One region of the Bacillus sp. BSL6 genome, then DNA from elsewhere that is predicted to be linked to it. Evidence: riboswitches for the same ligand, from Rfam matches in the RefSeq annotation. Region 1 holds a riboswitch; each other region holds the start of a gene.
The links. A riboswitch is a leader RNA that binds a small molecule or an ion and turns the genes downstream of it on or off. The one in region 1 is predicted to bind thiamine pyrophosphate.

Region 2: linked by a shared signal. The riboswitch ahead of tenA (thiaminase II) and the one ahead of tenA (thiaminase II) in region 1 are both predicted to bind thiamine pyrophosphate.
Region 3: linked by a shared signal. The riboswitch ahead of thiT (energy-coupled thiamine transporter ThiT) and the one ahead of tenA (thiaminase II) in region 1 are both predicted to bind thiamine pyrophosphate.
Region 4: linked by a shared signal. The riboswitch ahead of RCJ96_RS21430 (MTH1187 family thiamine-binding protein) and the one ahead of tenA (thiaminase II) in region 1 are both predicted to bind thiamine pyrophosphate.

Annotation. Positions count from the first base shown of each region.
Region 1 covers NZ_JAVGCW010000002.1:917,316-925,370, reverse strand. The annotation lists gene RCJ96_RS11005 (DUF3965 domain-containing protein) at 1-612, shown strand, start outside; gene RCJ96_RS11000 (hypothetical protein) at 837-1,175, opposite strand; gene RCJ96_RS10995 (SH3 domain-containing protein) at 1,181-2,341, opposite strand; TPP riboswitch at 2,580-2,692, shown strand; TPP riboswitch at 2,753-2,855, shown strand; gene tenA (thiaminase II) at 2,938-3,633, shown strand; gene RCJ96_RS10985 (ABC transporter ATP-binding protein) at 3,602-4,351, shown strand; gene RCJ96_RS10980 (ABC transporter permease) at 4,351-5,103, shown strand; gene RCJ96_RS10975 (ABC transporter substrate-binding protein) at 5,100-6,101, shown strand; gene tenI (thiazole tautomerase TenI) at 6,112-6,732, shown strand; gene thiO (glycine oxidase ThiO) at 6,725-7,834, shown strand; gene thiS (sulfur carrier protein ThiS) at 7,850-8,053, shown strand.
Region 2 covers NZ_JAVGCW010000004.1:75,976-84,030, reverse strand. The annotation lists gene RCJ96_RS14470 (YVTN family beta-propeller repeat protein) at 1-1,907, shown strand, start outside; gene tenA (thiaminase II) at 2,660-3,349, opposite strand; TPP riboswitch at 3,473-3,578, opposite strand; gene ddlB (D-alanine--D-alanine ligase) at 3,651-4,565, opposite strand; gene pdxR (MocR-like pyridoxine biosynthesis transcription factor PdxR) at 4,733-6,166, opposite strand; gene RCJ96_RS14450 (homoserine dehydrogenase) at 6,288-7,331, opposite strand; gene RCJ96_RS14445 (esterase/lipase family protein) at 7,419-8,055, opposite strand, start outside.
Region 3 covers NZ_JAVGCW010000001.1:61,338-69,392, reverse strand. The annotation lists partial or broken gene RCJ96_RS00440 (EndoU domain-containing protein) at 1-64, shown strand, start outside; partial or broken gene RCJ96_RS00435 (IS3 family transposase) at 174-266, shown strand; gene RCJ96_RS00430 (FeoB-associated Cys-rich membrane protein) at 346-513, opposite strand; gene feoB (ferrous iron transport protein B) at 530-2,518, opposite strand; gene RCJ96_RS00420 (FeoA family protein) at 2,515-2,742, opposite strand; TPP riboswitch at 2,937-3,038, shown strand; gene thiT (energy-coupled thiamine transporter ThiT) at 3,123-3,791, shown strand; gene RCJ96_RS00410 (sensor histidine kinase) at 4,001-5,854, opposite strand; gene RCJ96_RS00405 (response regulator transcription factor) at 5,851-6,540, opposite strand; gene RCJ96_RS00400 (class D sortase) at 6,580-7,200, opposite strand; gene RCJ96_RS00395 (LPXTG cell wall anchor domain-containing protein) at 7,290-7,736, opposite strand; gene RCJ96_RS00390 (hypothetical protein) at 7,915-8,055, opposite strand, start outside.
Region 4 covers NZ_JAVGCW010000007.1:93,922-101,976, forward strand. The annotation lists gene RCJ96_RS21415 (ABC transporter ATP-binding protein) at 1-735, opposite strand, end outside; gene RCJ96_RS21420 (ABC transporter substrate-binding protein) at 732-1,730, opposite strand; gene RCJ96_RS21425 (ABC transporter permease) at 1,727-2,500, opposite strand; gene RCJ96_RS21430 (MTH1187 family thiamine-binding protein) at 2,472-2,792, opposite strand; TPP riboswitch at 2,893-2,994, opposite strand; gene RCJ96_RS21435 (methyl-accepting chemotaxis protein) at 3,056-4,795, opposite strand; cyclic di-GMP riboswitch class I at 4,937-5,021, opposite strand; gene RCJ96_RS21440 (anaerobic C4-dicarboxylate transporter family protein) at 5,305-6,618, shown strand; gene thiE (thiamine phosphate synthase) at 6,734-7,393, opposite strand; gene thiM (hydroxyethylthiazole kinase) at 7,410-8,055, opposite strand, start outside.

The sequences.
Region 1 (8,055 bases):
TGTAAGAGAGCTAAGTCACTATCAAAAGAGCAATTAAATAGTGATATGATGAGTTTAGCGATGTATTGTAATACTTTTGTTTATGACTTATATACATATGATTTATTACGAAAGTATCGTAAGTGTACAGACTTTCTATCATATTATGGACCTAGTCAAGCGGTGTTAGCTTGCCAAAGGGCTGTACTTTCTCAAATTTCAGATCGATTAGACCCACTCAAGACTACTCATGTAGATGATTATTTATATGTAATGAAAGATATGATGGAGCATATGACGATAGGGATAATGGATCGATATGATCATTTTATTGGAAAGTTATTATCATATGTGCCATTTTTTGAAATGATCCAAGTTCCACAACATGCATATTATTGTGAAGAATTATTGTATATTTGTAAGGGCATTAAATATAAAGAAGAAATATTACGCAATTATATATTTATACAATTACATGACTGTTTACCATCTTTCTTTAAACTGTTTCTTAAAAATAAGCGTTATGCAACGATTCATGATATTCTGTTCTATTGGTGTGATGATGAACAAAGAATGAGCTTAGAGAAAAAATATAATCTTAGCTTTATTTATGAAAAATATGCTTGTGGATAAAGGGCACTTTCTATATAAATTAAAAAGGATCTCAATTGTGAGATCCTTTTTTTATTAGTAAAGCAAGGAGAATGTAATTAAGACGAGAAATAACATTCCATAAAGGAGAAATTGTGCCGTATAGCTTCCTTGTATACCAAAAAAAGTATTTGTTTTTTTGTATAAATTCAATATATATTTTATCGGATTATCTTTGAAAGATTGGTACACAGTGTCTCCTCTTTCTAAGCTTCTTGTTCGTGTTTTTTGTTATTAGGGACATGAATGTATCTAGCTATGAATAATAAAACAGCCATAAAAAATACGGGAAATACGGTAGATAAATAAAAACCATTACTAATAATATTTGTTATTAAAGCACTTAATAGAAAGATGGCATTATAAATATGGGCAATTTTTTGTTTTAGTTGAACTTGAAAAGCTTCCATCATAATTTCTAAAGCAACAAAAGCAATGATAATAGATAAAAATACAGTATTTGTATTATAAATTACTAAGCAACAGATTAAGCCTAAAAAGGCTAAGTATTCAATTAAGAGAGGTATATTGATATTGCGTGGCATACAATTTACCTAACTAAATATGGCAGTGGGTTTACTGCATTTGTTTTTTCAAAATTCCATTCTCCATTGTGTAATTCAAAATGAAGATGTTGCCCGTATGAATGACCTGTGTTTCCCATATGACCTACTAATTGTCCAGCTTGTACTTGATCACCAGCTTGTACAGTGCGATCTTTCATGTGAGCATAGACTGTTGTATATAATTTCCCGTTTATTTGATGGGCGATGAACACAACATTGCCATAGCTAGCTGAATAATATGATTTCACGACTTTACCTGCCGCAGCAGCCTGGATAGAGACATTACCCTGAGCTGCGATATCTATACCATAATGCATTTGTTCCCAGCGCATATCAAATGTTGAGCTAATTTTTCCTTGAGTAGGGAATTTGAAAACGGCTGGAATGGAAGTAGGTTGAGCTGTTTGAGCTTGTGATTGCGTTTGATTTTGCACTACATAATGCTTTGCCACATATCCGTATCCTGTGCCAAAACGAATTTTATACCAAGTTCCTACAGTTTCCACTACTTGTAATTGTGTACCATTTTGTAATGAACCAAGTAGTGTGCTACTTGTACTAGCATTGCTACGCACATTAAGTTTAGGTGTTGCAACTGTGTATTTCGTATTATTTTGAACTGTGATGCCTTTTACTAAAGGCTGTGAACCATTAGATACGAATGCCTTTTGTACGTAACCTGTTTTGCCATTATGTAAAATTTTATACCATTCACCTTGTTCTTCTTGAATAGTAACGAATTTCCCATTTGGTAATACATCTAAAATTGAAGATTCTAAATTAGGTTCAGAACGAACGTTTAATGCATTGGCATTGACGATATATTGATTATTAGATTGAAGTTTGTTTTTTAGTAGAATAGAATCTTTTTGTACGTAACCTACTTTATTATTAACAGATACTTTATACCAGCCATTAGTTGTTTCAAGTATATTCACTTTCGTATTAAAGCGAATTGTATCAATTGATGAGCTATTTGCGTTATCTTTTGTATGTAAGGCTACTTGATCGACTTTGACATATCCAGTTTTCACATTAGATAATTGTTCAGCGTTGGCTGTTTGTACATTTGTTTCTCCCATAGAAGGAAGTAAAGAAGCAATTGCGACAGTAGTTGCTGTTAAAGCAGTAGCTTTCATATTCATATAATAGAGACCTCCTCTAGTTGTATAGTTGTAATTTTATTATAGTATAAAGATATAATATAGTGGGTGTATTCACATAAATGTAATATGAAATCAATATAAAAATAAATTTTTTGAGGATAATAATTTCTAAGATAGAATATAAGTGTTATATGGTTTTGTTATTTTGTTGACAATTGAGAAAATTAAAACAGTTGATGATGTCTTATTACGGTGTTATACTGACAGTGATAATTTTATAGTTTGCTAGGAGAGCTGGTGTTGCCAGCTGAGAGTAAGACCTTAAGTCTTTGATCCTTTTTATTACCTGATCTAGATTATGCTAGCGTAGGGAAGCAATTCGGACACTAATAATGAGTCCCCGTTTCTTTGCGTATAGAAACGGGGCTTTTTTATTTGAAAATTTCATATTGAAACCACTAGGGGTGCTTGTTGTGCTGAGAGAGGAATAATCCTTAACCCTTACAGACCTGATCTAGATAATACTAGCGAAGGGAAGTGGAGCAACGAATAAATTATAATTTTATTTGCTGTAACCACTTCTTATTTAGAAGTGGTTTTTTATTTAGATATATAAATTGAAAGGGGATAGAGAAATGAAATTTTGCGATAGATTATTAGAAACTGTACAACCAGTTTGGGAGATGAGTCATAATCATCCATTTGTTGTAGGTATGGGGGATGGTACGTTAGAAAAAGATAAGTTTCAGTATTATATTATTCAAGATTATTTATACTTGTTAGATTATGCAAAGTTATATGCGATCGGTGTTGTAAAGGCAACAAATCCACAAATTATGGGGAAATTTGCTGAACAAATTGATGGGATATTAAATGGAGAAATGACAATTCATAAACAGTATGCAAAAAGACTTGGAATTTCTATAGAGGAGATAGAGTCTGCAAAGCCATCTGCTAAAAATTTAGCTTATACAAATTACATGATGTCTGTATCTCAAAATGGCACACTTGCGGAATTAATAGCAGCACTTCTTCCGTGTATGTGGAGCTACTGGGAGATTGGAAAGCGTTTAAATGATATTCCTGGAGCAAGAGATCATGAGTTCTTTGGTGAGTGGATTCAAGGCTATAGCTCTGAAGAATATGGCAACCTTTGTGTTTGGTTAATCGATTTATTAAATGAAATGGCAGTTGGAAAGTCTGAAAAAGAGCTAGATCGATTAGAGGAGATTTTCCTATATTCCAGTCGATTTGAATATTTATTCTGGGATATGTCCTACCGTAAGGAGATGTGGGGATTTGAGGAGCAAGAACATACTACAGTTTCATAATGTTTCTTTTCATTATGATGAGAAGCCAATCATTAATGAATTAAATGCTTCTATACAAGATAAAGAGTTTGTAAGCATTATCGGACCGAGTGGATGCGGGAAAAGTACTTTATTTCGCCTTATTACAGGTTTAGAAGAAGCGAGTACGGGACAGATAGAACTAACAGAAACAAAGAGCCATCCTGTAGGGTATATGCCCCAAAAAGATATGCTCCTGCCATGGAGAACGATTATTGAGAATGCGGCCCTGCCGCTAGAGTGCCAAGGTGTACAGAAGAAAGAAGCACAAATAAAGGCAAAGGAACTGTTACACAAATTTGGCTTACAAGGGTATGAGACAAAATATCCGAAAGATTTATCTGGTGGTATGAGGCAACGCGTATCTTTCATTCGAACTTTATTAACAGGCGGAGAGATATTACTTTTAGATGAACCGTTTAGCGCGTTGGATGCTTTAACGAAGGCATCTTTGCAGGAATGGTTGTTTGAACAATGGAAAGAGTGGGAAAAAACAATTTTATTTATCACTCATGATGTGGAAGAAGCATTGTTTCTTTCTAATCGAATTTTAGTTGTAGAAAATCAACCGATAACTACTTTAACCGAGAGGATTGTACCGCTTGATTGTAATCGGACAAGAAAAGATTTATATAAACCAGAAGTATTAGCACTGAAAGATGAGCTTCTTAGTATGTTGCAAAGGCAGGTACTCGCATGATGAACCGGTTGAAGGAGCTATTACCTGCTCTTACACTTTCTAGTATTTTACTTGCTCTTTGGGAAGTAGGCGCAAGAATTGTAGATGAAATGTACATTTTACCGTCACCGTCTGCAATTGTAATGAAGATATGGAAACTAAAAGACATATTATTTACGGTTCATTTGCCAGCAACATTATATGTCGTTTTAATAGGGGTGGCTATTTCTATCGTACTTGGGGTAGGGCTAGCGATGTTAATGAATGCGAGTAATTGGATGGAGAGAGCATTTTATCCATTATTAGTTGCCTCACAAACGATTCCTATTACAGCGCTTGCTCCGCTTTTCGTTTTATGGTTTGGATATACGATTTGGAGTAAGGTCGTTGTTACGGTTTTAATTACGTTTTTCCCAATTACGGTTAATACGTATGATGGACTGCGCAGTACGAAAAAAGAATGGGAAGAGCTTTTAGTTACGTATGGGGCAACGAAAAAAGATGTTTTTCTTAAATTAAAATTGCCGTCTGCTCTTCCTTATTTTTTCTCAGCTTTAAAAATTGCAGTACCGCTTAGTGTAATTGGGGCGGCAATTGGTGAATGGCTCGGTGCACAAGCGGGGCTAGGATATTTCAGTAAGAGAATGATGACGCAATTAGACGGGGCAGGTGTATTTGCACCCATTGTATTGTTATCATTATTAGCTATTTTCTTCGTCGTACTTATTTCGGTATTAGAAAAGAAATTCATTAGTTGGAGGAAGCATTCATGAAATTTTTAAAACGCATCTTTGTGCTTACATTATTAGTTGCAATGATTGCTGGATGTTCGAGTAATTCAGCATCAGATAAGAATAAAAAAGAAAAAGAAATAACGGTCATGCTTGATTGGTACCCAAATGCGGTACATAGCTTTATTTATGCGGCAATTGAAAAAGGTTACTTTAAAGAAGAAGGAGTAAAGGTGAATATTAAATTCCCTTCCAATCCGACTGACCCATTAACGTTAGCAGCTGCAGGAAAAGTAACGGTTGGCTTATATTATCAGCCAGATGTTGTCATGGCAAAAGCAAATGAACAAATTCCAGTGAAATCAATTGGAGCTGTCGTACGTTCACCATTAAATCATGTTGTATCGCTGAAGTCTGCAGGCATTCAATCGCCAAAAGATTTAGAGGGTAAAACAGTTGGATATTCTGGAACACCTTTAAGTGAGATGTATTTAAAAACGATGGTAAAAGAAGCTGGTGGTAATCCAGATACAGTGAAAGTAGTCGATGTTGGTTTTGATTTAGTACCAGCATTAATTACGAAAAAAGTGGATGCGGTAACAGGGGCATACATTAACCATGAAGTACCTGTTATGCGTCATGAAGGTCATGAACCAGCATACTTTAATCCAGCAGATTACGGTGTACCGAATTATCATGAACTCGTATTTGTAACAGGTGATAAAACATTGAAAAAAGATAAAGAAGCTTTGCAAGCTTTCTTACGTGGTACGAAAAAAGGTTATGATTTCATGAAGAAAAATCCAGATGAAGCATTAAATATTTTATTAAATCATCAGGAAAAAGAAAACTTCCCACTTGTACCAGAAGTTGAAAAAGAAAGTATGAAAATTTTATTAGAGAAAATGGAAACAAAGGATGAACCATTTTTATCAGATTCAAAAGAGTCATGGGAGAAACAAAATAAATGGTTGAAAGATAAAGGAATGACGAAAGAAATCGTTCCGGCCAATGAGTTATTCGAAAACATTTTAAAGTAGGCGAATGAATATGAAAAATGAGCTTCATGTAATCTCAAATGGTCACATGTCATTCGAAGAGTTAGTGAATGTAGCGATGCAAATTGAAAGTGAAATTGATTATTTGCATATTCGTGAGCGTGAGAAAAGTACGAAGGAATTGTATGAAGGTGTGGAAAGTCTTTTGAAGAAAGGCTTTCCAGCATCAAAAATAGTGATAAATGATCGAATTGATATTGCTATTTTATTAAACATTCCGCGTGTACAGCTAGGATATCGAAGCGCAGATGTAAGGTCAGTGAAAGAAAAGTTTTCTTATTTGCATGTCGGTTATTCTGTGCATTCTTTAGAAGAGGCGATCGATGCATTTAAGAATGGCGCGGATTCACTCGTCTATGGTCATGTATTTCCGACAGATTGTAAAAAAGGTGTGCCAGCGAGAGGGCTTGAAGAAATTTCAGACATTGCAAAGTGTTTATCCATACCGATTACAGCAATTGGAGGAATCACTCCGGAAAACACTGGAGATGTTCTTACTAACGGCGTCAGTGGTATTGCTGTTATGTCTGGGATTATAAGTAGTAGTAACCCGTATAGCAAAGCGAAATCTTATAAGGAATCAATAAGAAAGTGGGCGGAAAAACATGTGTAAGAAGTATGATGTAGCGATAATTGGCGGTGGTGTAATTGGTAGTTCAGTTGCACATTTTCTAGCAGAAAGAGAGCATAAAGTAGCGATTGTAGAGAAGCAACAGATTGCATCTGAAGCCTCGAAAGCAGCCGCTGGTTTACTTGGGGTGCAGGCAGAATGGGATGAGTATGACCCGCTATTTGAACTTGCTAGAGAAAGCCGTGCTATATTTCCACAACTTGCAGAAGTTTTACGTGAAAAAACAGGAATTGATATTGGGTATGAAGAGAAAGGCATTTATCGCATTGCTCAAAATGAAGAGGAGAAGGAAAGAATTCTTCATATTATGGATTGGCAGCAGAAAACCGGTGAAGATTCTTACTTTCTAAGGGGAGATCGTTTACGAGAGCAAGAGCCGTATCTATCTGAGTCAATTATAGGTGCTGTATATTATCCGAAAGATGGCCATGTTATTGCGCCAGAGCTTACGAAAGCATTCGCGCATTCTGCGGCAATTTCCGGTGCGGATATATATGAGCAAACAGAAGTGTTTGATATTCGTATTGAAAATAAGAAAGTGACTGGAATTGTGACAAGCGAAGGTATGATCACTTGCGAGAAAGTTGTTATTGCAGGTGGCTCATGGAGCACGAAGTTACTAGGTTATTTTCACCGCGAATGGGGTACATATCCAGTTAAAGGAGAAGTAGTAGCGGTAAGAAGTAGAAAACCACTTTTAAAGGCACCTATTTTCCAAGAAAGATTTTACATTGCACCAAAGCGCGGCGGACGTTACGTAATTGGAGCAACGATGAAGCCTCGTACGTTCAATAAAACTGTGCAACCAGAAAGTATTACTTCTATATTAGAGCGCGCGTATACAATATTGCCTGCTTTAAAAGAAGCTGAATGGGAAAGTGCATGGGCAGGATTAAGACCACAATCGAATCATGAAGCTCCTTATATGGGAGAGCATGAAGAAATAAAAGGTTTATATGCTTGCACAGGCCATTATCGAAACGGCATTTTATTAAGTCCTGTTTCTGGTCAATATATGGCTGATTTAATAGAAGGAAAGCAGGAGAATCACTTGCTAGATTTATTGCTTTCTAAAACAGTTTAGAAAGGGGATGGAAGTTTGAATTTAAAAATTAATGGTAATCAAATTGAAGTGCCAGAGAGTGTGAAAACAGTAGCTGAGCTACTTACACATTTAGAGTTAGATAACAGAATTGTTGTAGTAGAGCGTAATAAAGATATTTTACAAAAAGATGATCATACAGATACATCTGTTTTTGATGGAGACCAAATTGAGATTGTAACTTTCGTAGGAGGCGGTTGATT
Region 2 (8,055 bases), on a different contig from region 1:
GTGATAAATTTCAGCAACCTTGTTTTATTTCTATATCTCCTTGTGATCAAAGTAATTGCTGTACACCTGTTTTTTTCTCGAATTCTCAACAACAAGAATTATTACTCTTAATTGACCAATTAAACCAAGGTATCCTTTCCTTCTTTACCACACCAAATCCGACAAATATACAAATACTCCAATCTGCATTACAGGCATTAAATGATTTATTAATTACAGTACAACCAAATACTCCAAATAGAAATTTAGTTATACGAACTATAAACCAATTAATTAATTCCTTACCTACTGCATCTCTTACTCAAATTTCAGCATTGTTTCAATTTTTATTTCAAAACTTATCTTCACTTATTAGTTGTTCAAATATATCGGATCCACTATTGCAGCAAACATTCAACTTAATTTTACAAGGAATCTTGAATAGTTCGCTATTAAGTAACATCGGGACACCGGGGCCGACTGGAGCCACTGGACCTAGAGGATTTCGTGGACCTAGAGGATTTCCTGGACCTAGAGGAGCTCAGGGTTCTCAAGGAATTCAGGGGCCCGAAGGACCGGAAGGACCTCAAGGTGTGCAAGGAATCCAGGGACCGGAAGGACCAGAAGGGCCTCAAGGAGCTCAGGGTTCTCAAGGAATTCAGGGGCCCGAAGGACCACCAGGACCTCAAGGACCTCAAGGCGTACAAGGAATTCAAGGACCACCAGGACCACCGGGACCGACTGGTTCAGGAACCGGAATGGGAATACCAGGACCACCGGGACCGACTGGACCTCAGGGTATACAAGGGATTCAAGGACCGGAGGGACCGGAAGGGCCCACTGGACCTCAGGGTATACAAGGAATTCAAGGTCTTGAAGGACCAGGAGGAGCCACTGGACCTCAGGGTGTGCAAGGAATTCAAGGACCCACTGGACCTCAAGGTGTGCAAGGAATTCAAGGGCCCGAAGGACCACCAGGACCTACTGGGGAATGTGAGTGTCCAACTGGACCTGCATGTAATTTCCTTGTATATGTTACAAACGCAGGAGCCATCGATGACCCTGCAGATGATACAGTATCAGTGATTAACACCGGAACAAATACTGTAGCCGCTACAATTACTGTAGATAATGCACCTCTTGAAGTAACAGTTTCACCCAATGGGGCTCGTGCTTATGTTACTAATATTTTTTCTGATACCGTTTCTGTTATTGATACTGCTACGAATACTGTTATTGCTACCATTCCTGTTGGAGCTGATCCAATTGGCGTAGCTGTTTCTCCAAATAACACAACTGTTTATGTTGGAAACCACGCGAGTAATGACGTTTCTGTTATTAATGCCGCTACTAACACGGTTATTGATACCATCCCTGTTGGTATCGCTCCGCAAGGAATCACTGTTTCTCCAAATGGAGCCCTTGCATATGTTGCAAACGAATTAAGCAACACAATTTCTGTTATTAATACTGCTACAAACACGGTTATCGCTACCATCCCCGTTGGTATTCGTCCTAGAATAATCGTGTTCACACTAGATGGCACTCGTGCGTATGTCACCAATCAAAACAGCAATACTGTTTCTGTTATTAACACCGCTACCAATGCAGTTATTGCTACAATTAACGTAGGTACAGAACCTGTTGGTATAGATATTACACCGGGTGGAAATCTTATTTACGTTGTAAATAAAGTGAGCAATAATGTATCGGTAATAGATGTGGCGACAAATGCTGTGATTGATACAATTTCTGTTGGTTTATCCCCTGATCAAGTAACCATCATACCTGATGGCACTCTTGCATATGTTACAAATCAAGCTAGTAATACTGTTTCCGCTATTGATATTGCTACGAATACTGTTATCACTAATGTCCCAGTAGGTATCGCTCCAACCGGAATAGCTACTGGAACTATTTGTGAATAAAATAAAGAAAAGAAATTCACAGATAGTTTTTATTAATATCAATAGTATGTGATATTCTTTCTTTAACTACGTTCAAACAACCAGAATAAGCCTCTATATTTTGTCAATATTCCCTTCTGTTTTATCTCAAAGAACCTGCCGAGCAGCTAGCTGTTGTTAGCTGCTCTTTTTCAATAAATTTCAAATTGTAATGAGCTTTATTTCCTGCATTCTTTTCTTTGTATATCAGCTTCCTTGCTTTCCTCTGCTCTAAAACCAAAATAGAGTAATCCGCAAGTAACAAACGAGGGACTAAGATTATACATAATACCAATATCCTTATCCGGTGTGCACGTTTTTTCGCGGTTGTTCTTCTACAACACGTACATTGACATACATAAAGGTCATTCTTTAGTTCAGGATTCTTTTCCATAATCGCTTTAACTTCATTAAATAATGTATTGTAATCCTCATCACGATATTGAAACTGAGCTTGCATGAGTTTGAGTGCACTTCCGCCTCCAAGCGTAACTTTGTTTCTGCTATACTTCTCTCAATTCTTGTTGAAGTGAATCCTTTTCATCAAGAACGCCAATAACCTTTATAAAAGTTAAAAGTAATTACAATATAAAGCACTCCTTTATATCTGTAATGTCATACATTAGAGATATTAAATATGTATTATGTGTTTTATTTATGATTTTTACAATAATTTTACAAAAACCTAAAAAAGAGGTATTGCCCATACATACGTATAGCAATACCTCTTTTCTTTATCCTATTACATCTTTTACTTCTGTATCTACCGGCCACTTTTCTAAAGTATAAGCCATTTCCCAAAATGAATATTCATATTGACTACTTATAATAAAATGCTGTTTCATACGCTTACGATCAGACTCTGTCACCTTTTCAGCTATTGCATCTAATCGTGTAATTTGCTCTTCAACTAATGTTCGGAACCAATCAGATCCATAAGCAGAAATCCATTCGTTATAAATCGGCTCTTCTGGCTGACACTCTTTTAAACGCTCACCAATTTCATAATACAGCCAATAGCAAGGTAAAATTGCTGCAATAATATCGCCTAAATGTCCTTCATACGCAGCACGATACATATGTGAAGTATATGCATATGCAGTTGGAGCAGGGATAAAATTATCTTTTTCTTCTTGTGTAATCCCTAGTTTCTTCGCAAAGTTCTCATGTAAAGATAATTCCGCCTCATATGTATTTTGAGCATGATGTGCCATGCGAGCAGTCGTTTCTAATTCAAGCGCTTTTGCAGCTCCTAATGTTTGTACTCTAGCGAAGTGACTCAAATAATATGAATCTTGAAGCACGTAATAGCGAAAATTAGCTAAATCTAACGTTCCTTCACCGAGTTTTTTTACAAAAGGATGATGAAAACTAGCTTCCCAAATTGAATCTACTTCTTTACGTAATGATTGTGAAAAAGTCATTTGATTCCCTCCAATAATCCATTTCATATAAGTATTTATCCACAGCAATTAACGCTTTATAATAAAAAAACTTTCTTTACAGGCGTAAAGAAAGTGAAATTGACAGTATTTATACATGAAATAGCAATGTCTTTCCCACTTCCCTACGCTGGCATTAACCAGATCAGGTACTAAGAGTCTCAAATTCCAATTTGATCTCAGCCTATAATAGGCCCCCCTAGTGGATAAATATTTTATTTTCGTATCTTATTTATCATAACATACTTCTTGTTACTGTCAAAAGTATTCATAATGCCGCTACTTAAAATCCTTCTTCTTTTCTTACTCTTAATGAAGTTTCAATAATCATATCTAATAGTTTACTATAATGAATTCCCGCTGCATCTGCACTTTTTGGTAGTAAACTTGCTTGTGTCATCCCTGGTAATGTATTAACCTCCATTACATATGGAATACCGTCCTTCACCATCATATCAACCCTTGCATAAACACTACATTTTAATGCTTTATAGCAAGCCAGCGACGCTTTGTTTACACGTTCCTTAAGTTCGGCTGGAAGTTCGATAACTTCTTCAATAGTACCTGCATCATCATATTTCGCATTGTAATCAAAGAACTCAGCCGCATGTCGAATTGAAATGATAGGTAACTGTTTTCCATCAAAAATGGAACATGTAATCTCATCACCTTTAATATACTTTTCTATTACTACTTCAGAATCCCATTCGAACACAGTTTCCAGCATTGAAATTAGTTCGTCTTTATCATAGACAATCTTTACCCCAACACTCGAACCACCAGAGTTTGGTTTTACCACTAATGGAAATCCTAACTTATCTAATTCATCAAGATTTAGATCCTCCATTTTTGTAAGTTCAATCCAATCTGGTGTTTCTATTCCTTCATAACGTAAAATCTTTTTTGACATGTTTTTGTCCATACATATACCGCTAGATAACATATTGCTCCCGCTATAAGGAATACCTAAACTTTCAAGCGTTCCTTGAACTGTCCCATCTTCTCCGTATTTTCCGTGTAATGCGAGCAATGCAAAATCAATGTCTTTCGCTTTTTCGATTAAATCCATTTTTTCATTTAATGTAATTGGTACAATTTCATATTTATTTTTATCTAAATTTGCAATCATTTCATTTCCAGTCATAATGGATACTTGTTTTTCAGAGGATACTCCTCCCATAATAACGCCAATTCTCATTTCCTCAACTCCTAATTTCGTTTTTTATCCCGCATTAACGGGCAGTAAGACCCCCACCTCAAAATGCAGCGGAAGCAATGCAGTTAGGTGGGGGATCAACTGCCCGTAAAAGCCCGATTGGTGAGGGCTAATAATCAGTGGGGGATGCCCCCCCACTGATTAAAGTTTCACTTTATTGTATCACCGATTATTTTGATTCCCCGAACTATTTCTTCTTCTTTCAAACGTGAAAATCCTAATCGAAACGTGTTCGCTCCTCCTCCATCAGAATAAAACACATCTCCAGGAGAAAAAGTAACCCCTTGCTCATAACACTTTTGCAAAAGTGTACGGGCATGAATTTTTTCTTCTAACTCTATAAATAAATGAAGTCCACCATCACCGGTCATTCTTTGAAACGGAATGTACTCGTTACACGCCCCAACAGCTAACTCATATTTTTTCTTATAAACAGACCTTGCCTTTTTTAAATATTTTTCAAAATATCCTTCATGTAAATATTGAAAAAGAACAGCTTGATCTAAAGTAGATGTGTGAATCGTTCTTGCTCTTTTCACACTTTCTAAATAATGAATTAGTTCTTTATCTGCAATGATCCAGCCTACACGCAAGCCAGGGAAAAGTACCTTTGAAAAGCTACTAATATAAATCACATTATTACCAGCACCAGCAAAAGTTAATAATGGTGCTAAATGTGAACCTGAATAACGTAACTCTTCATTAAATCCATCTTCTATAATAGGAATCTTATATTTTGAAAATAATCTCATCAATTCCGTTCTTTTCTCTGAACTCGTCACAATGCCGGTTGGATTATGATAGGAAGGAATTAAATACGCAAAATCAAACTCTTTTTCACGCAAGCTTTTTTCAACTTGATTCGTATCAATACCATCTTCATTCATATCAATACCATGAACTTCAAGGCCGTGTAAGCGGAATAGCTTCAGCGCAGCATGGTGAGTTGGATTCTCACAAATAACTCGACCTGATTTCTTTGACAACGAGGATATTACAATGTCTAATCCTTCTGTAAATCCATTTGTAATTAAAATATCTTTGTTCGATATATCTACACCTTTCATTTCCATATAATGAAGTAGATAATTCATTAACGGTCTATAACCTTTTGCGTATCCATAGTTTAATACGACATCACCTTCAATGGACATACGAGTAAGAAAAGCTCTTTTGAAATTTTCCACATCAAATAGCTTTTCATCCGGAGCGATGCTGTTAAAAACAATCATTCCTTTTTCCCAGCGAACACCATGTTTCATTAAATCTAATTCATCAGCTAATAAGGTAACTGTATTAAGTTTATTTTTCCAATCTATTTCAACAGACGAAGTGTTCGATATATCAACCTTCGCAACAAAATTTCCTTTTCCTTTAACTGCATAAATGAGCCCTTCTTGCTCTAAATCTGCATAAGCAGCGAGTACAGTGTTTCTGCTTACACTAAGTAATTCACTTAGTTCCCTTGTTGAGGGAATTTTTTGATTCCCAAGCAAATGCCCTTTCATAATCATCTTCTTTAAATAATCTTTTAATTGAATATAAACGGGACGATCTTTCACAACTTTAAAATCTTTAAACAAATTCTTACCCCCTGCAATTATTTTTGCATATTTATTTCATTCTCAAAAGGTCCACTGCATAGGTATTTTTTATAAAGGGCGGTACGGTTTTATAAAATACAACTTTAATCAATTATTAACTTTACTCCCCGTTAATACGTGACAAATCTTTACGATATAAATTAATTATATCTTTTAAAGCTGCTGCTGCGGCTCCGCGTGGATTTGATGCACCACCAATTGTAGTAACTTGGCCCATCGTATCTGTAAAGAACGTAATCCCTTTTTCTGTCCCATTTACATTTGCTAGCGGATGATCTTTATTTATTTCTTGTGGTTCCACATGAAGAACCACTTTACCATCCTTATCCTTATATGCTGAAGCTATTAATTTAATATATTTATTATGTTCTTTAGCATTTCGAATTTGTTGTTGTGTAACATGTTCGATTCCTTTTATATGTAAATCGGTAAGCGTATTTTCTGTTCCCATTAAACTGTTTGTCAAAAGTAACAATTTACACGCACTATCAGAACCACTTACATCTAATATTGGGTTCGTTTCAGCAATTCCTTTACTTTGCGCTTCTTTCAGTGCTTCTTCAAATGTAATATCTTCCTCATTCATTTTCGAAAGAATATAATTTGTTGTCCCGTTTAATATTCCTTCTATTTTTTCAATATGGCAACCAGCTAAACTAAATTGACCAATATCAAGTGTTGGTAATGCCGCAGCAGTTGCCCCACTGTAGCGAATTCGTACATTTGCGATTTTTGCAGCTTCATTTATTTCTCTCCAGTTTGTAACTAGCGCACCTTTTGAAATTGCTACTATATCCATTTTTTTCTCAATCGCTTGTTTTATATATCTCTTCCCTGGATTTCCATCTTTAAGGTTTGTAACTGTTGATTCTACCAGCACTGTACCACTTATGTTATCTGTTGCACGTTCCTCTGGATGATGTTCAATATATTTTTCAATTGCACAGCTACCACCACCATATCTTAATAAATGATGAATAGATAATCCATCTTCATTATGTATTGCAACATTTCTGCCTAATACGCCACTTACAACTAACTCTATACCATATGTTTCATATATATATGAACATTTTTCATGTAGTAATTTTATAAACTCTCTTCCTACTGTTCCATATCCTGATAGTACAACTTTAATTTTCATAATATCCCCCCATATTTTTCTACCAAATCCCTCTTTCAATATAATATAAAGCGCCCTCGAATTCCATCGAGAGCGCTTTATTATTACCTATTTCGGTAAACGTGATAACTTTTCAGCAATTGCTCTATAAAACTCTTGAATGCTAGAAAAACCTAACGTGTCTGAAACACTAAGTCCTACCATGTCGAGATGATCCCAATTTGCTTTCGTTTCGATATGATTCCATTTCCCAATCTGTAATGACTCGTTATTATTTACAGTAGCATTAGAAGAAGGTGCAATCATAGAACTTGTATTTACTACACCATCATTTTGCCACCAAGTAGTATCAATTAATGGACGATTTTCTTCATACCTTGCATAGGAACCTAAGAAAAATGCATTCCCCATTAACACTTTATTCATCGTTATATGAGGAAAATGTAAACCCGTTATAGGTGCCGCTTGTGATGCATGTCCACTATAGGATAAGTAATACACATTCGGTTGCGTCTTTACCCAATTATTTAACTCCTTTGCACCATCTGTACTTAAATCCCATTGACTTATATCTTTTGTATTTTTCCAAATTGAACTATTTAGAATACGATTACTGTATTGGAAAAAGGACTCTCCAGTATTCTTTTTTAACCCCCATTGATCCAATTTAAAATCATATAGTGATAAATTATCGTTTCCTCCAAAACTTGCAGCTGTAATGAGTAAATCTTTAACGAACGGTAGT
Region 3 (8,055 bases), on a different contig from region 1:
GAGATTCCTTTTGCTTTGGAGAAATAAAATGATGACAGAAGGACGAGATATTGAAGTAAATTAAAAAGACTGCCTGTAATGAAGTGCACTCCAATTGTTAGACACATAATTAACAATTGGAGGTGCATTTTTTATGGCTAAATTTTCTTCAAAAGATAAAATACAAGCAGTAAATGGAACAATTTAAGCAAGAACTAGAAACTTATATTGATTACTACAATCACAAAAGAATTAAAACAAAACTAAAAGGATTGCCCCCTGTGTAATACAGAGTTCAATCCTTATTAGCTGCTTAATATATTTGTCTAACTTTTTGGGTTCAATTCAAATTCGCAAAGCTTTCTTCTATTTATGAGCAATTTGCTCCATATCCGGACTACAAGTATTCGACTGACATGACTTATTTAAAGAACATGCCGCGCATTTTCCTTTTTTACTTCTCTTTACAAAATTAACTAACGTGTATGCTGCATAACCAAAAATGATAGCTCCAATTATAATATTGACCATTATCACAATACATCTCCTTCTAGAATCCGAGTAGGGATCCAACTTGGTATATAATGAGCGTTAATACATAAGCAACTACGAGTGGATACACGACTGAGAAAATCGTCCATTTCGCTGATCCTGTTTCACGTTTAATAACAGCTACCGTCGCTAAACACGGAACATATAATAAAATAAAGAACATAAATGCATAAGCTGACAATGCTGTATAATGTGCTCCCATTACATTTCCAAGCACATCTTCTTTCACCGCATAAATAATGGCCATTGTAGAAACGACAACTTCCTTCGCTAAAAATCCTGTTAAAAGGGAAGCTGCAGCTTGCCACGTTCCAAAGCCAAGTGGTGCAAATAGTGGTGCGATAAATCCACCAATCATTGCTAAGTAACTGTCTCCCATATCAACACCAAATCCTGATGGACCTGCATAGTTTAATAACCAAATGACAACCGAACCACCGAAGATAAATGTACCTGCTTTACGAACAAATCCTTTTCCTTTCTCCCACGTACTTAACCATAACGTTTTCGCTTGTGGTACGCGGTAAGGAGGTAGCTCAATAACGAAAATAGATTTTTCCGCTTTTAAAATGGTAAGAGACATAATTTTTGTAACGAGTAACGCTAGAGCAATACCTGCAACATATAAAGAAAATACAACAGTTGCCTGACTTTTTGGGAAGAATACTCCCGCAAACAGTGCATATACAGGTAAACGTGCTGAACAAGACATAAATGGTGTTACAAGAACTGTAAGTAAACGTTCTTTTTCTTGTTCAATCGTTCTCGCTGCCATAATACCTGGAACATTACAGCCAAAACCGATAATCATCGGAATGAACGCTTTTCCGTTTAAACCGAAGAACTCCATAATTCTATCCATAACAACTGCAATTCGCGCCATATACCCTGAATCTTCTAATAATGAAATAAAAAAGAATAGTGCAAAGATTTGTGGAACGAATACTAATACAGCACCAACACCGGCAATAATACCTTCTGTAACGAGTGCTTGAATAAAATCAGAAGCTCCGATACTTGTAAGTCCAGCTGTCACCCAATCCGTAAGCTGTCCAGCAAAAAACTCATCTAACATATCTGACAGCGGTGTCCCAATCCACGTAAACGTAACCTGAAAAATAAAAAACATAACTGCTAAAAAGATTGGAAGTCCTAAAATTTTATGTGTAATTAATCTATCAATTTTTTCTGAAAAAGGAATTTTTCCTTCTTTCTCATGCTTCATAACATTTGTTTTTAACTTTTCAATATACGCTTCACGAGTTTTATAAATATGCTCTTCCAACGTACAATCAAGTTTTTCTTCTAAGCGAGATCGAATGGCTTTGAGTTCCTTATAGATTGGTAATACCTTCATTTCTTTTTCTACTACTTCGTTATTGCTTAAAAATTGAAGCGCTAACCATCTCGGATGCTCGTAATTCACTGTCTCTAAAAGAGCAATTACTTCTCCAATTCCTTCATCCATTTGTACACCATATGAAATAAGGAATGGCTTTTTCTCGTTTTTGTCATTTTCTTTAAGAGTCGCAAGTAGTTCTTCACAACCTTTGCCACTTCTTGCAACGACAGGAACGACTGTTACACCTAATAGTTCTGATAATCGTTTTACATCAATTACAATTCCTCTTTGCTTCGCCACATCAATCATATTTAAACCAATTGAAACGGGCTTACCAAATTCAAGTAATTGCAACGTTAAATGCATATTTCGTTCAAATTGCGAAGAATCCACAATATTTAACATATGCTGAAATTCTTCTGTTAGTAGAAAGTTTGTTACAACACCTTCATCACGTGAAACTGGATTCAAATCATACACACCCGGTAAATCAATCAATGTTCCTTGCTTATCTTTTAATTTACCAACCTTCTTTTCTACTGTTACACCGCTCCAGTTTCCTATATATTCATAAGAACCAGTAAGTGCATTAAATAATGATGTTTTCCCTGTATTCGGATTCCCTAGCAAAGCTACCTTATTCACGCTAATTCCACCTTTATCATTTTCGCGTCACAATGACGAATGCTAATTAACTGTCCACGACACTCCAATGTACAAGGACCTTTGAACATCGCTTTTTGCTTCATACGAAGTTCGCTTCCTTCCGAAAGACCAAAAGCAGCCAGTCTTCTCTTTAATAATTGATCTAACGACTGAACGCTTTTTACTAACACTTTCTCACCGATTTTAATATCTACTAAGCTCATAACCTTCCCCCTCAGAAGAGAATGATAATTATTTTCAGACAAATTATAGCACACTCTATTTCTCTTGTACTATACCCTTTTGCTTCATATTTATTAACATTTCGCTACAATTCTATTTCAATCATTGTCATACTGTATTCGTTTGCCATTCTCATCCATTTCGCTTACAATAAACAGTAGCAAATAAAGAATTTCGTTATCACAGGGGGAGCTATGCCGCTGAGAGGGAACACTTCGTTCCGACCCTTCGAACCTGTTAGTTAATTCTAACGCAGGGATTGTGCAAACGTCCGAAATACATACCTCTTTTATTTACGTATTTCGTATCCTCCTATGATATCTATTCTTTTTTGTACAACTTGGATTTAGGGGGAGACAACATGCGTAACACCAATTTACAAGCGATGATCGAATCTGCTATTCTTGCAGCCTTCGCTATGATCATCGATATTTTACCATTATCACTTAAACTTCCAACAGGCGGTTCCATTTCATTTGCTATGATTCCTATTTTTATTATTGCTTACCGCTGGGGCTTTAAATCAGCTTTCTTAGGTGGTTTAGTTTGGGGACTATTACAAATTGTCGTGGGAGATGCTTACATTTTAACACCTGTTCAAGCATTCATTGAGTACTTCATTGCCTTTGCTTTTATTGGATTTGCTGGCTTATTCTATCGTCCAATTCAAAAAGCACTTTTAACGTCTAATGAAAATAACTTAGAACAATCAAATTTAGGTAGCCGTAAAGACAAACCTTCTTCAAAACAAAACGAAGGTAAGAAAGTTCTTGGTTATATTATCCTTGCTACATTTATCGGTAGCTTTGCTCGCTATTTCTGTCACTTTATTGCTGGTATCATTTTCTGGGGACAATATGCACCGAAAGGTCAATCAGCTGTGCTATATTCATTAATCGTAAATGGTAGTACAATGATTGGTTCCTATATTCTATGTACCGTTTTACTTATATTTTTATTTCTTACTTCACCACGCTTATTCAAGAGCATCAATGCTTATCAAATAAATGCAAACAAAAAGGGCGCTTAATGAGCGCTCTTTTTTTCATATCGTAATATCAATTAAAAATACAATAAATACGCAAAAGAAAATAAATACCATTATACTTAGCCAATTGCTATGCACGGTTCATCGACTCCTTACATAACCTCATTTTCTAAACAAATTATACTGATTAAAAATAAAGATTAGGTAAAGATAATATGAAAATAAATAAAAAAAAGCGTAGATCATATTGTCTACGCTTCTTTCGATAAATAGAAATAAAATAACACACCATCTTCTGTATTTTCTGCCCCATATTCAGCATCATGTAGTTCTAAAATATTCTTTGAAATGGCAAGTCCAAGACCTGTTCCTCCTTGCGAACGCTGGCGAGCTGCATCTACGCGATAAAAACGATCCCAAATTTTATCTAATTGCTCTTCTTCAATATGAGTACCTTTATTTTCAATACATACTTTTATACGATCCTTCTCATCTATTGTAGAAATAATAATATCTTCTTTATTTGGTGTATAACGTATCGCATTCGTAATGAAGTTCACGATGACTTGTTCAATCCGGCCTTGATTTGCGACTACTTCAAATGGGCCTATATGTTTATGAACACGAAGTCCTTTTTTCTCTATTTCTACAGAAAGGTTTTCACATATATCTTCCATTACTGTATCAATATAAAATGAATCCTTTTTCATTTTATATGTGCCTGACTCAAATTTAGCTAACTCCAGCATATCCAAAATTAAAGTATCCATTTTGTCTACTTCCCGTTCCATCGCTTGAAAATAGTACTCTTTTTTATGCTCAGCTACTCCATCTTTTAAAATAGAAATACAGCTTTTCATAATACTCAGTGGTGTTTTTAGTTCATGCGAAACACCAGAAATGAATTCTTTCCGCGTCTTTTCTAACTTTCTTTCCTTTTCAATATCTTGTTCTAGCTGTCCAATATGGGAATGGAGTTTATTGGATAATACATTAATATTTTTCGATAAATCACCAATTTCATCTTTTGAAGTAATCGGTATTTGTTCTGTGAAATCTAAATGCGCTATTTTCTTCGTCGTATCATTTATTTTTAATAACGGCTTTGCGATTTGCTTAGAGTAATAGAACGAAGCTAGAAAAATAAGAACAACTACAAATGCAATGATGTAAATGTAGTAATCTTGCACCATTTGTACAGCTTCATCTACAGGCTGTAAAGAAGCCATTGCATATATATATGTGACGGATCCGTCTTTTTCTTTTATTGGTTTGATTAATAATTTATATTTAATATCATTTTTTTCATAGTCCATTGTTTGTGTTGCATATTGTATGGGCTTGCTCTCTTTCAATAATAAATCCGTTTGAAATTCTTTTATGTTATCTAAAAAGATGCTATTTTTATAAATTGGATTTATAGGACCTGTTACATCCGGAAGCTGAACTTTCGTAACACGCCCTCTTATGTGAATATCTGGTTCTTGGGCAGCTTGCTCCTGAACTGCCGGCTTCTTTTCCTTACCAAATTGTTCCTCAGCTGCTTTCTTTTTCTCCTGATCTAATTTACTCATTTTCTCATTAAATGCTTTTTCTAACTGTTTATTAAATCCATTCAAATTTTGCTTACCTAGCGAAAAAGAGAATGGAATAAAACTTTCTTCTTTTTTCACTCCTGAAAAATAAATTTCTTGGCCTAAAAACGGAGTTGATGACTTATTATCAATCTCTTCTATATTGATGAGATTGTATAAAGGAATTTTGAATATTTGTTGTCCAAAACTCTTCTGTTGCTTACGATCTATCGTTACCTCAAAATAAAAATCATCCGCATGCTTTAAATTCCCGTTCTGATCTAATGTCGTAATCCACGTATTATTTTCTCTTAAAAAGTCTTGCTCCAGTCGCTTAATTTCTTCTGTATTTCCTGCATAGTTTAAATAATTTTTCTCAAAGGAATTTAAATTCACTTTAATATCTTCCACTTTTCGATTCGCATAATATTGTTTAAAAAATATCGTTTGTCCAATAAATATTGTCGCTAAAATTAACATACATAATGCTGTTGTGAGAGTAAATAATTTTAGTACAATCCCTTTTCTCATACATTCCCCTCAAATTTATAACCCGTTCGTACTACAGTTGTAATGTACTTTGCTTTCTCTCCTAATTTATTTCTTAAATTACGAATATGGCTGTTAACCGTTCGGTCGTCACCAGCAAATTCATATCCCCAAATTCTTGATATAAGTTGCTCTCTTGTTAAAACAATCCCTTGATTTCTCATAAAATACGCTAATATTTCAAATTCTGTATGTGTTAAATTAATGTCTGTTCTATCTACCGTAACAGTACGCGATGGAAAGTGGACGTGGATGCCATGAATTGATAATGTATCATCTTCATTCTCTAAAAGTTTCTTTGTTACTTTTCTACTTTCTAACAACCGTTTCGCTCTTGCTAATAAAATTGGCGGACTATACGGCTTCGTCACATAGTCATCTGCTCCAAGTTCAAATCCAAGTAACGTATCGTCTTCATCAACACGTGCCGTTAGCATAATAATAGGAACCTCGGATGTTTTACGGATTCTTCGGCAAACGGACCATCCATCAAGTTCCGGCAACATAATATCTAAAATAACTAAATCAACCTCTTCTTCCTCAAATACAACTAAAGCTTCTTTCCCGTCCCTTGCTTCAAACACTACATATTGCTCACTTAAAAAATAATCTTTTAATATTTCGCGTAATATGTCTTCATCTTCAACAATTAAAATATTTTTTGACATAACTTATGTATCCCCCTCCCACTTTGAGAAACTACAATTTCACTTTGAATAACTAGCAGTTAACTTCGCCTCGATAATATATCTATCCGGTGCATCCCCTATATAATTAAATGGATAGCAAGTCGTCAGTGTTAATATCTGTTCTTCTTTTTTTATAATAACAGTACGATCATCCGCATGGGTAATCCACTTCTTTTGAATTTCATATGTGTACGTTTTATTATCATACTCTAAAACAAGAGTATCTTTTTCTTTTAACTCTCCTAAATCTGTAAAGACCGTATCCCGGTGCCCACTTAGTACAGTATGGCCCCCTCCAGATGGCGTTGTCGTTACATCACTAACGAACATTCCAACTCCTTTTTTCAGCGTTGCATCATCCGCTCCCCAATATACAGAAAACTTCTTCTTTATTTTCGGTATATGTAACATCGCTACCTTTTCTCCTTCTTTATGCTCTGTTTGAGAAGAAGGGACTTGAGAAGTTACGGGAGTTTCATGTGAAAGTTGATTATGTTGTATATTGGTAAGGCTCTTTATTTCTTCCTTCGTTAGTTGCCCGGCAGAGCTTTTTCCTTTATACCATTCCACAGCATAATATGATCCCATAAATAGTCCTATAGCCATCAATATGATACCGATATAATTGAGTAACTTCATTCTTCATCCCTCCATGCCAAAAATGGTAGGAATAACCTACCATTTTTAATATATGAAATTATCCCATTCTTTATAGGGCAATATTGTAATTACGCCTTAACTTTATTGCGACGTTTCAAACCAAATAATGTACCGATTGCTACAAGACATGCACTTAATCCCATCATTACTACATTATTTGATGCAGTGTTTGGTAACTTTTCACCTTGTACAGCTGGCTTTGCTACTTCTTTTTTAGTTGCAGCATTTTTTTGTTGTACTTGTGCAGCTTCCTTTTTCCCTTCCTCACTCTTTTGCTGAGCCTTTATTGCTTCTTCTTTTTTTGCCATATCATTTTTCAGCTGTTCTTGTGCTATTCTCTTTTTCTCTTCTTCATTTTTTTGCTGTTCCTTAATCGCTGCTTCTTTTTTCGCCTTATCTTGTTGCAGTTGCGTTGCTTCTTCCTTCGTTACTGTTCCAGTATCCGCACTTGCTACTGAAGAATATCCCACTGTTAAAAGTGCTATTGCACAGATCGGTAATAGTTTCTTTTTCATTTTATTTCTCTCCTTTTATACGTTTTACATCACTTCGCATCGGATGTATCACTAGAATAAACAAGAGATATAAATATGAGATGCAGATGAAATATATTTCATTTAAAGATTTCATTGTAAAAAAATAAAAAAACATCGCAATATATACGATGTTTTTTCGGGTGTGTGTCTCAATTATTTACATGTTACTTTCGCGTGATTTAGAAGTAGAACGGGCCGGAGCGATAACTAATTGTCTCGGCTCAGTTTTCTTTAAGTGATTTTTGACGTTACACTTACGACGTTGAACAACCCACGCTTTAATAGGGTTTGTCAAAAT
Region 4 (8,055 bases), on a different contig from region 1:
AGGAGCTAATACTCTCAAAATTTCTTCCTTATCCTTCTTTAACTCAAGTGATGTTAACATATCCATCGTTCTCGGCCTAGGTAATTTCACTTGTACCTCACCAACTATTGATGCTGGTCTTTGAGATAAAATAAATACGCGATCCGAAAGCAAGATTGCCTCATCTAAGTCGTGTGTAACCATAACGATTGTTTGCTTCTCTTGATGCCAAGAGTTTAAAAGCCAGCTATGTACTTCCATTTTTGTAAAAGCATCTAATTTACCAAAAGGCTCATCAAGTAGCATAATTGGCTTTTCACATAAATATGTGCGCAGAAAACTAATTCTTTGACGCATCCCTCCAGACAATTCATCTGGATAATGGTCTGCATATTCATCTAATTCAAACTGCTTTAATGCTTCCATTCCTTCTGTCAGCCTTTGTTTTTTCGGCTTCCCTTCAATTTCTAACGGAAGAACGATATTTTGTAAAGCCGATCGCCACGGTAGTAATAAGTCCTGTTGCGGCATATAACTTACAACATCTTGCTCTTGCATTTGCTTATCGTTATACGTTACACTTCCACTTGTTGGATTTTCAATATTTGCGATCATATTTAATAGTGTGCTTTTCCCACAACCACTCGGTCCTACAAAGGAAACGAACTCTCCCTCTCTTATAGAAGCACTAATATTTGCTAATACATTCTTGCCATCGAAAGATTTCACAATATCTTTTATTTGTAATCCACTCATTTTTCACTTGGAAGGAACTCATTTGTAAAGGCATCTTTCACATCAATTTTCTTCTTAATAACTTTGTTATCATATAAGAAATTCATGTAATTCGTCCAAACTTCTTCCTTCTGTACTCCCCACGCTTTTGCATCATCTTGATACTTCGTACTTAGCCATTTTTGACTTTCTTGTACTAAATCTTTATTTACATCTGGAACAGCTTTAATTAAAATATCGGCAGCTTCTTTCGGTTCTTTAATTGCAAAATTATAACCCTCTGTCGTTGCACTCATAAACTTTTTCACAAAGTCTTTATCTTGCTTCGTATGTTTTTCACTCGTAATCATAACAGGACTATAGAAATCAAGCGCTGGATCTAAGTCTTTCACCATAATCGTATTTAACTCTTTTCCTTGGCGCTTCGCTTCAATTCCATCCCATCCATAATAAATCCATTCAAAATCTGCATCACGACCAATTGATTTAAAGAAATCTGTTTGTCCTAAAATGATTTTTTCAACTTTATTAAAATCAGCTTGGTGCTTATCCATAATAGTCTTTAATGTCGCTTCTTCCGCTGGTCCTCCCCAGCCACCGTAACGTTTCCCTTCAAAATCTTTCGGTGACGTCATATTATCTTTCTTAAGCGATGCAAAAGCTGAAGTGTTATGCTGAATAATCGCCCCTACAGATACAACAGGAATACCTTCCACACGAGCCAACGTTACATTTTCTTGTGCGCTTATTGCGAAGTCAGCTTTTCCTGAAGCTATCATTTGCTCCGCCGTCACATTATCACCAGGCTGAATGATTTCTACATCTAAGCCTTGCTTTTTATAATAATCTTTCGCTTGTGCTACATATAAGCCAGTATGATTCGTATTCGGAAACCAATCTAATACGACTTTTACTTTTTGATCTTTAGTTGCACTTTCTTCTTTCTTTGCCGTATTACATCCAGCTACACCTACTGCTACTAAGGCAGCCAACATAACTTTTAAACCTTTTTTCATTTTCTGCCGTCCTTTCTATATATCCATGGTGCTGTTATTCTTGCCATAAACTCCACGATAAAATACAGACATAATGTCACCATTACAATAATTGCTGCAACACCAAATACTCGGGCTGTTAAAAAGGATTTCGTAGCCCTTGTAAGCATAACTCCTAATCCTTCACTGGCACCAAGCCATTCTCCAATAATCGCTCCCATTACACTATATGTAACTGCAATTTTTAAGCCGGAGAAAAAGTATGGAAGCACTGCTGGAAACTTTACTTTCTGGTAAATTTGCCATTTTGTTGCCTTCATCGTTTGCAACAACTTCAACATATTTTTATCTACCGTTTGAAAACCTTCTAAAATGCTAAGCGCAATTGGAAAGAAACAAACGAGTATGACTACCATTACTTTCGGTAGCATTCCATATCCAAACCAAATAATAAATAACGGTGCAAGTACCACAATTGGAATCGTTTGCGAAATAACAAGCAACGGGTTTATTAAAATACGAAATAAAGGGATAACGTCCATAAGAATTGCAATGCTTGTCCCAATTAAAATCGCAAAGAACAGTCCAATTATAACCTCTTGCAGTGTTTGCATCGTATTCGGTAATAGTAAATCTTTCATTCCAATTAATTCTTGAACAATGGCAGAAGGCTTCGGTAAAATCCACGGTTCAATTTTAAATAATGAAACAGATCCTTCCCATATCGCAATGAGAAGGATAAGCCAAATTGTTGTAATTATTTTAGATTGCTTCTGGTTTTGCATATTCATCACGGTACTTCCAAACTTTTTCATCTATCGTTACACCAGTGCTTGGACGATAGTGGATTTTAATAGAAGTAATCACTTCTTCAGCTCCAGCATCCACACAAGCTTGTTGCGCACGTTTAACGACATCAAGAAGTACATCTAATTCTCCTTCCAGCGTTGTTTCCATTGCCCCTACTTCATAACGAACTCCCGATTGTTGCACAACTTCAATTGCCTTATCAACAACAGAATATACATCTTTTGTTTTTGCTTGTGGTACTACTGAAAATGACATTGTAACTTGTTGTGACATAATAAAATCCCCCTTATGAAATTAAATTTTAAAACAAGAAAAGGCTTTCCTACTACGTAGGAAAGCCTTGTATGCAAGTTATTATAGAATAACATATGCTACATCACTTTAAGTAACTCCCTACGCTGGCATTATCCAGATCAGGTTGAGGGTCGATGTTTGCTTACATCCTCTCAGCCAATTGGCTCCCCGGTCCTTAATTCGTTTTCATTGTAGCATGATTTATTTTATTGAACAAACAAAAGCATGTATAATCATTTCATTTAACTTTTGAACTCCCCAATTAACTCTTGTAACTCCTGTGAGAGCCAGCTTAAAGAACTGGCTAATTCAGCAATATCCTGTACAGACATTTCCTGTTCTTTCATGATTTCTTCAACATTACTACTACTATTCGCATACTTATTTGTAATAAGTGATAGTTCATTTACAACACGAACAATGTTTTGGCTATTTTGCAATATATTATTTGAATTGCTAGAAACAACTCCAACTTGATTAGTAACAGTTTGTGCTGATTTCGAAATTTTTTCAAAGAAAGCACCACTACTTTCAACAAGTTTCATTCCAGACTCTACTTCTTTTGAGGTTTTTTGCATTGAAACAACAGCTTCTTCCGTTCCTGCTTGTGTTTCCCCTATTAATTTTGCTATATCTTTTGCTGATGCTTCCGTCTGCTCTGCTAATTTACGCACTTCATCAGCAACAACAGCAAATCCCTCTTCAGTTTCCTCAGCACGTGAAGCTTCAATAGTAGCATGTAAAGCTAGCGAATTCGTTTGATTTGAAATACTTGTAATTACAGTTACAATATCACTAATTTCTTTTGATCTTACTTCCAAAGAATAAATGATAGAAGATAAATCTTGTACTGCATTTTGTATTATATTCATTTGATTAATTGCCTGTTTAGTAACACCGTTTCCTTTAACTGAATGATGCTCTATACCTTCAGACGCTTTCACCATTTGTTTTGCAGCATTCTTTATCTCTTCCATCTTATCTTCCATTTCATATACAATACCTAAATACTGTGGTACTGAAGTTTCTTGTAATTGAGCGCCAGCTCTTAACTCAACCATAGAACTTACGATTTCTTGAACTGCCATACTATTCTCTTTTGTACTCACTGACAATTCTTGTGAAGATGAGGAAACCTGTTCTGCTGTCTGCTTCACTTTATCTATAATTCCTTTAAACTTCTCGATGGTATTATTAAAATAAGAATTAATAATACCAATATCATCTGATCTTTCCTCTAATTTAATATTTAAATCACCTTCACCAACTCTGCGCAATCCTTCACGTAAATCTCGCAATGGAGCAAGTGCATTACGTACAATTAAGAATTGAATAACAGTTGCAATTAAAACAGAAATACAAATAAACATTAAACCTTGTATAATGAATTTTTCCTTTGTAATAGGAACAATAGAAGCATCTACATCGGCTGCAACAATCGCCACAATATTTCCTTCTCCATCTTTAATTGGCTCTAATATCGTTACCCATGTTCCTAATAGATCTTCATATACTACTGTCATGTTTGCTTTTTTCGTGCTCATTACCTTATCGTATGCTTCCATCCAAAGATCTGGTTGTTTATAATATTCTCCCGGCCTTACTTCAACAACATTTGCTAACTCTGTAGACAAGTCGACGATTAGTAACTCACCTTTTTCATTTTTTTTTGCTCCAACAATATACGTTTGTCCAACACTATTCAATTCTTCCGTTGCTTCATCTAATTTCTCTGTTAACTTCTCTCTCTTTTCTCTTTGTGCCACTGGGTCTTTTGTAACATCTCTCACTATTTCTTCGTCTAATTTATGTAATACCGTATCTCCTGTTTCAAAAGAATGCCTTTCAAATATAGACATCATGCTATTTTGAAACATGTTAAAACTTAACGCTCCCATAGTACCAACAAGCGTCAAAATAACTAACACAGTTAACAATACATTCTTTTGAAGAAATGATAGCTTGTGCCAATATTTTTTCATCAACATCACCTTTCTTAATTAACTTAATATAAAGGAAAGCTATTAAAATAGAAACCTTATCAACAACTGATAAGGTTTCTCATTTGTTTGCAAATAAAAAAAGACCAATGAAAAAGCATTGGTCAAGACCAACCCTATCCGTCCGGTAACTGGCTAGCGTAGCCTTTCGGCCTTAGCTCCTGTAGTTTTGCGTCCTAATGTTTCCATCAGTTTGCCTTTCTCGCTGAACGAGTTGAACGATATGGGAGTTCTATGAGAATTACATTATTCTCTATCAAAGATTACAACATAAAAATTAAAATGTCCACCTATTTAGAGATACAAATGTAAAATTTGGATGTATTATTTTTTCGAAATAATTTAACAAAGTACGTGAATGTTACATTTCTTGTGTTATATAATAAAAAATGTATATAACACAAGGATTGTTTTGATTATTTATTTTAATTTTCTTTTAAATTAAATTATTCAAATATATCTTAACTAATGAATTTCGGAGGTAGTTTATCATGTTTTGGCTACAATTTCTTACATTACTACTCTGCATTTTTATTGGCGCACGTCTAGGCGGAGTTGGTCTAGGAGTAATGGGTGGCGTTGGTATGGCAATACTTGTTTTCGTCTTCCACTTACAACCTACAGCTCCTCCTATTGATGTCATGCTTATGATTTTAGCAGTAATTACAGCTGCTGGTGCACTCCAAGCCGCTGGAGGAATGGACTACCTTGTTCATTTGGCTGAGAAAGCATTACGAAAAAATCCAAAACGCATTACATTCTTTGCTCCAATTGTTACTTATTTATTTACACTTTGTGCAGGAACTGGTCACGTTGCTTATTCTGTACTTCCTGTTATCGCAGAAGTCTCTCGCGAATCTGGAATTAGACCAGAACGACCAATGTCAATTGCCGTAATTGCTTCCCAACAAGCAATTACAGCTAGTCCTATATCAGCTGCAACAGTTGCACTTTTAGCAATGTTAGCTGACTATAAAATCACCTTATTAGATATTTTAAAAGTAAGTATCCCTTCTACTTTCATCGCTTGTATGATAGCTGCATTTGTTGCTAGCAAAATGGGGAAAGAATTAAATGAAGACCCTGAATACTTAAAACGATTAAAAGAAGGAATGATTCCTAAGATTGAAGAGAAAAAAGAATTTGTTGGTGTAAAAGGCGCTAAATTATCAGTTATCCTTTTCCTAGTAGGAACTTTCCTTGTCGTACTTCTCGGTTCATTTGAAGCACTTCGTCCAGGATGGATAGTTGATGGAAAGTTAGCCCGTCTTTCCATGCCAAACACAATTGAAATGGTTATGTTAACGATCGCAGCTCTTATTATTATTTTCTGTAAACCAAATGTAGAAAGCATCGTGTCTGGTAACGTCTTTAAAGCGGGGGCAACAGCAGTTGTTGCTATTTTCGGTATCGCTTGGATGGGAGATACTTTCTTTAACGGAAACTTAAATATGATTCAGGGATCAATTCAGCATCTAGTAACAAGTGCGCCATGGCTATTTGCCATCGCATTATTCATTCTATCTATTTTACTATATAGCCAAGCCGCAACAGTACGTGCTTTAATGCCTCTTGGATTATCACTCGGTATTCCACCAGCACTACTGATCGCGATGTTCCCTGCAGTAAATGGATATTTCTTCATTCCAAACTACGGAACAATCGTTGCTGCCATTAACTTTGATCGTACTGGCACAACTGGCATTGGTAAATATGTTTTAAATCATAGCTTTATGATTCCAGGCCTAATCGCAACATTCACTTCTATCGGAATTGGAATGCTCTTAATTTCAATTATGTTTTAAAGAAAAAGCACAAACCTACAAATTTAAAGGGTTTGTGCTTTTTTAATCAAACGTTTGTTTAAATATTTTTATCTGTCCATTCTGTTCTTTACTATTTTTGTGAAGTTCCCTTTTCCTACAAACTCCTACTTACTTCCTCTACTAATTTCTTCGTACTTTCATAGGCAGATTCCGCTAAACTAATCGCAGAGATAACGGAAACACCATCCGCACCTGCTTCTATAACCGAAGCTGTATTTTCAATTGAAATGCCACCAATCCCAACAATCGGTATTGTAATTCCTTGTTCTCTAAAATGAGCTAAACCTTTCGTTCCTTGCACCGCTTTCGTATCCTTTTTCGTACTCGTCGGAAAAATTGGGCCAACTCCTAAATAATCAGCTCCGTTTTTAATTGCCCAGCGTGCTTCTTCAATTGTATGGGTAGATACACCAACAATTTTATCCCCCATTTTTTCACGAACAGAAGTAATTCCTTCATCATCTTGTCCAACATGCACGCCATCTGCATCTAACTCGAGAGCTAGTTCCACATCATCATTTACGATGAATGGTACACCGTATTCCTTACAAATTGCTTGTAATTCTTTTGCGAAACAAATACGTTCTTCTCCCGTTAAAGCCCCTTCTCCCTTTTCACGAAATTGAAAAATTGTTATACCACCTTCAAGTGCCTCTCTCAATACTTGCAGTGGATCCTTCGTACAATTGTTACTTCCCATAATAAAATATACTGATAATAACTTAGACATTTCTGCCTTTGAAATACGTGACATTTATTTTCCCTCCTTACTATATAACCTCAATCTTCCCATACTTTTCTATATCACCCGAAGTCGTATTGGCTAACTGATTTAAAAATTCAATTTGGAAACTACCAGGTCCTTTTTCTACTGTCTTAGCAGCTGCTAGTTCCGCGGCTACACCATAAAACGTTAATGCCGCTAATGCAGCCTTTACATAATCCTTTTCTACCGCTACAAATGCTCCTATTACAGAAGTTAGTAAACAACCAGTTCCCGTAATTTTCGTTAAAATAGAGTGACCATTTCGAATAACAATAGTTCGCTCTCCATCTGTAACAACATCTTCTTTTCCAGTAATCACCGCAACTGTATTTAGTTCATCTGCTGCCTGCTTTGCAATACTTACGACATTACCATTTCCAGCACCAGCGTCTACCCCTTTAATTTCCCATTTTTCATTAATAACGTTCGCTATTTCAGCTGCATTTCCGCGAATAATTGCTAATTCGATTTCAGCCGGAATATGTCTCGCAACTTCTGTTCGATACGAAGTTGCCCCTGCGCCAACCGGATCAAACAGTACCGGTACATCATTCCTATTAGCCGACTTACCAGCAAGTAACATCGCTTCTACCTCGTCAGGACGAAGTGTCCCCATATTTAATACTAACGCCCCAGCAATGCTAGCCATT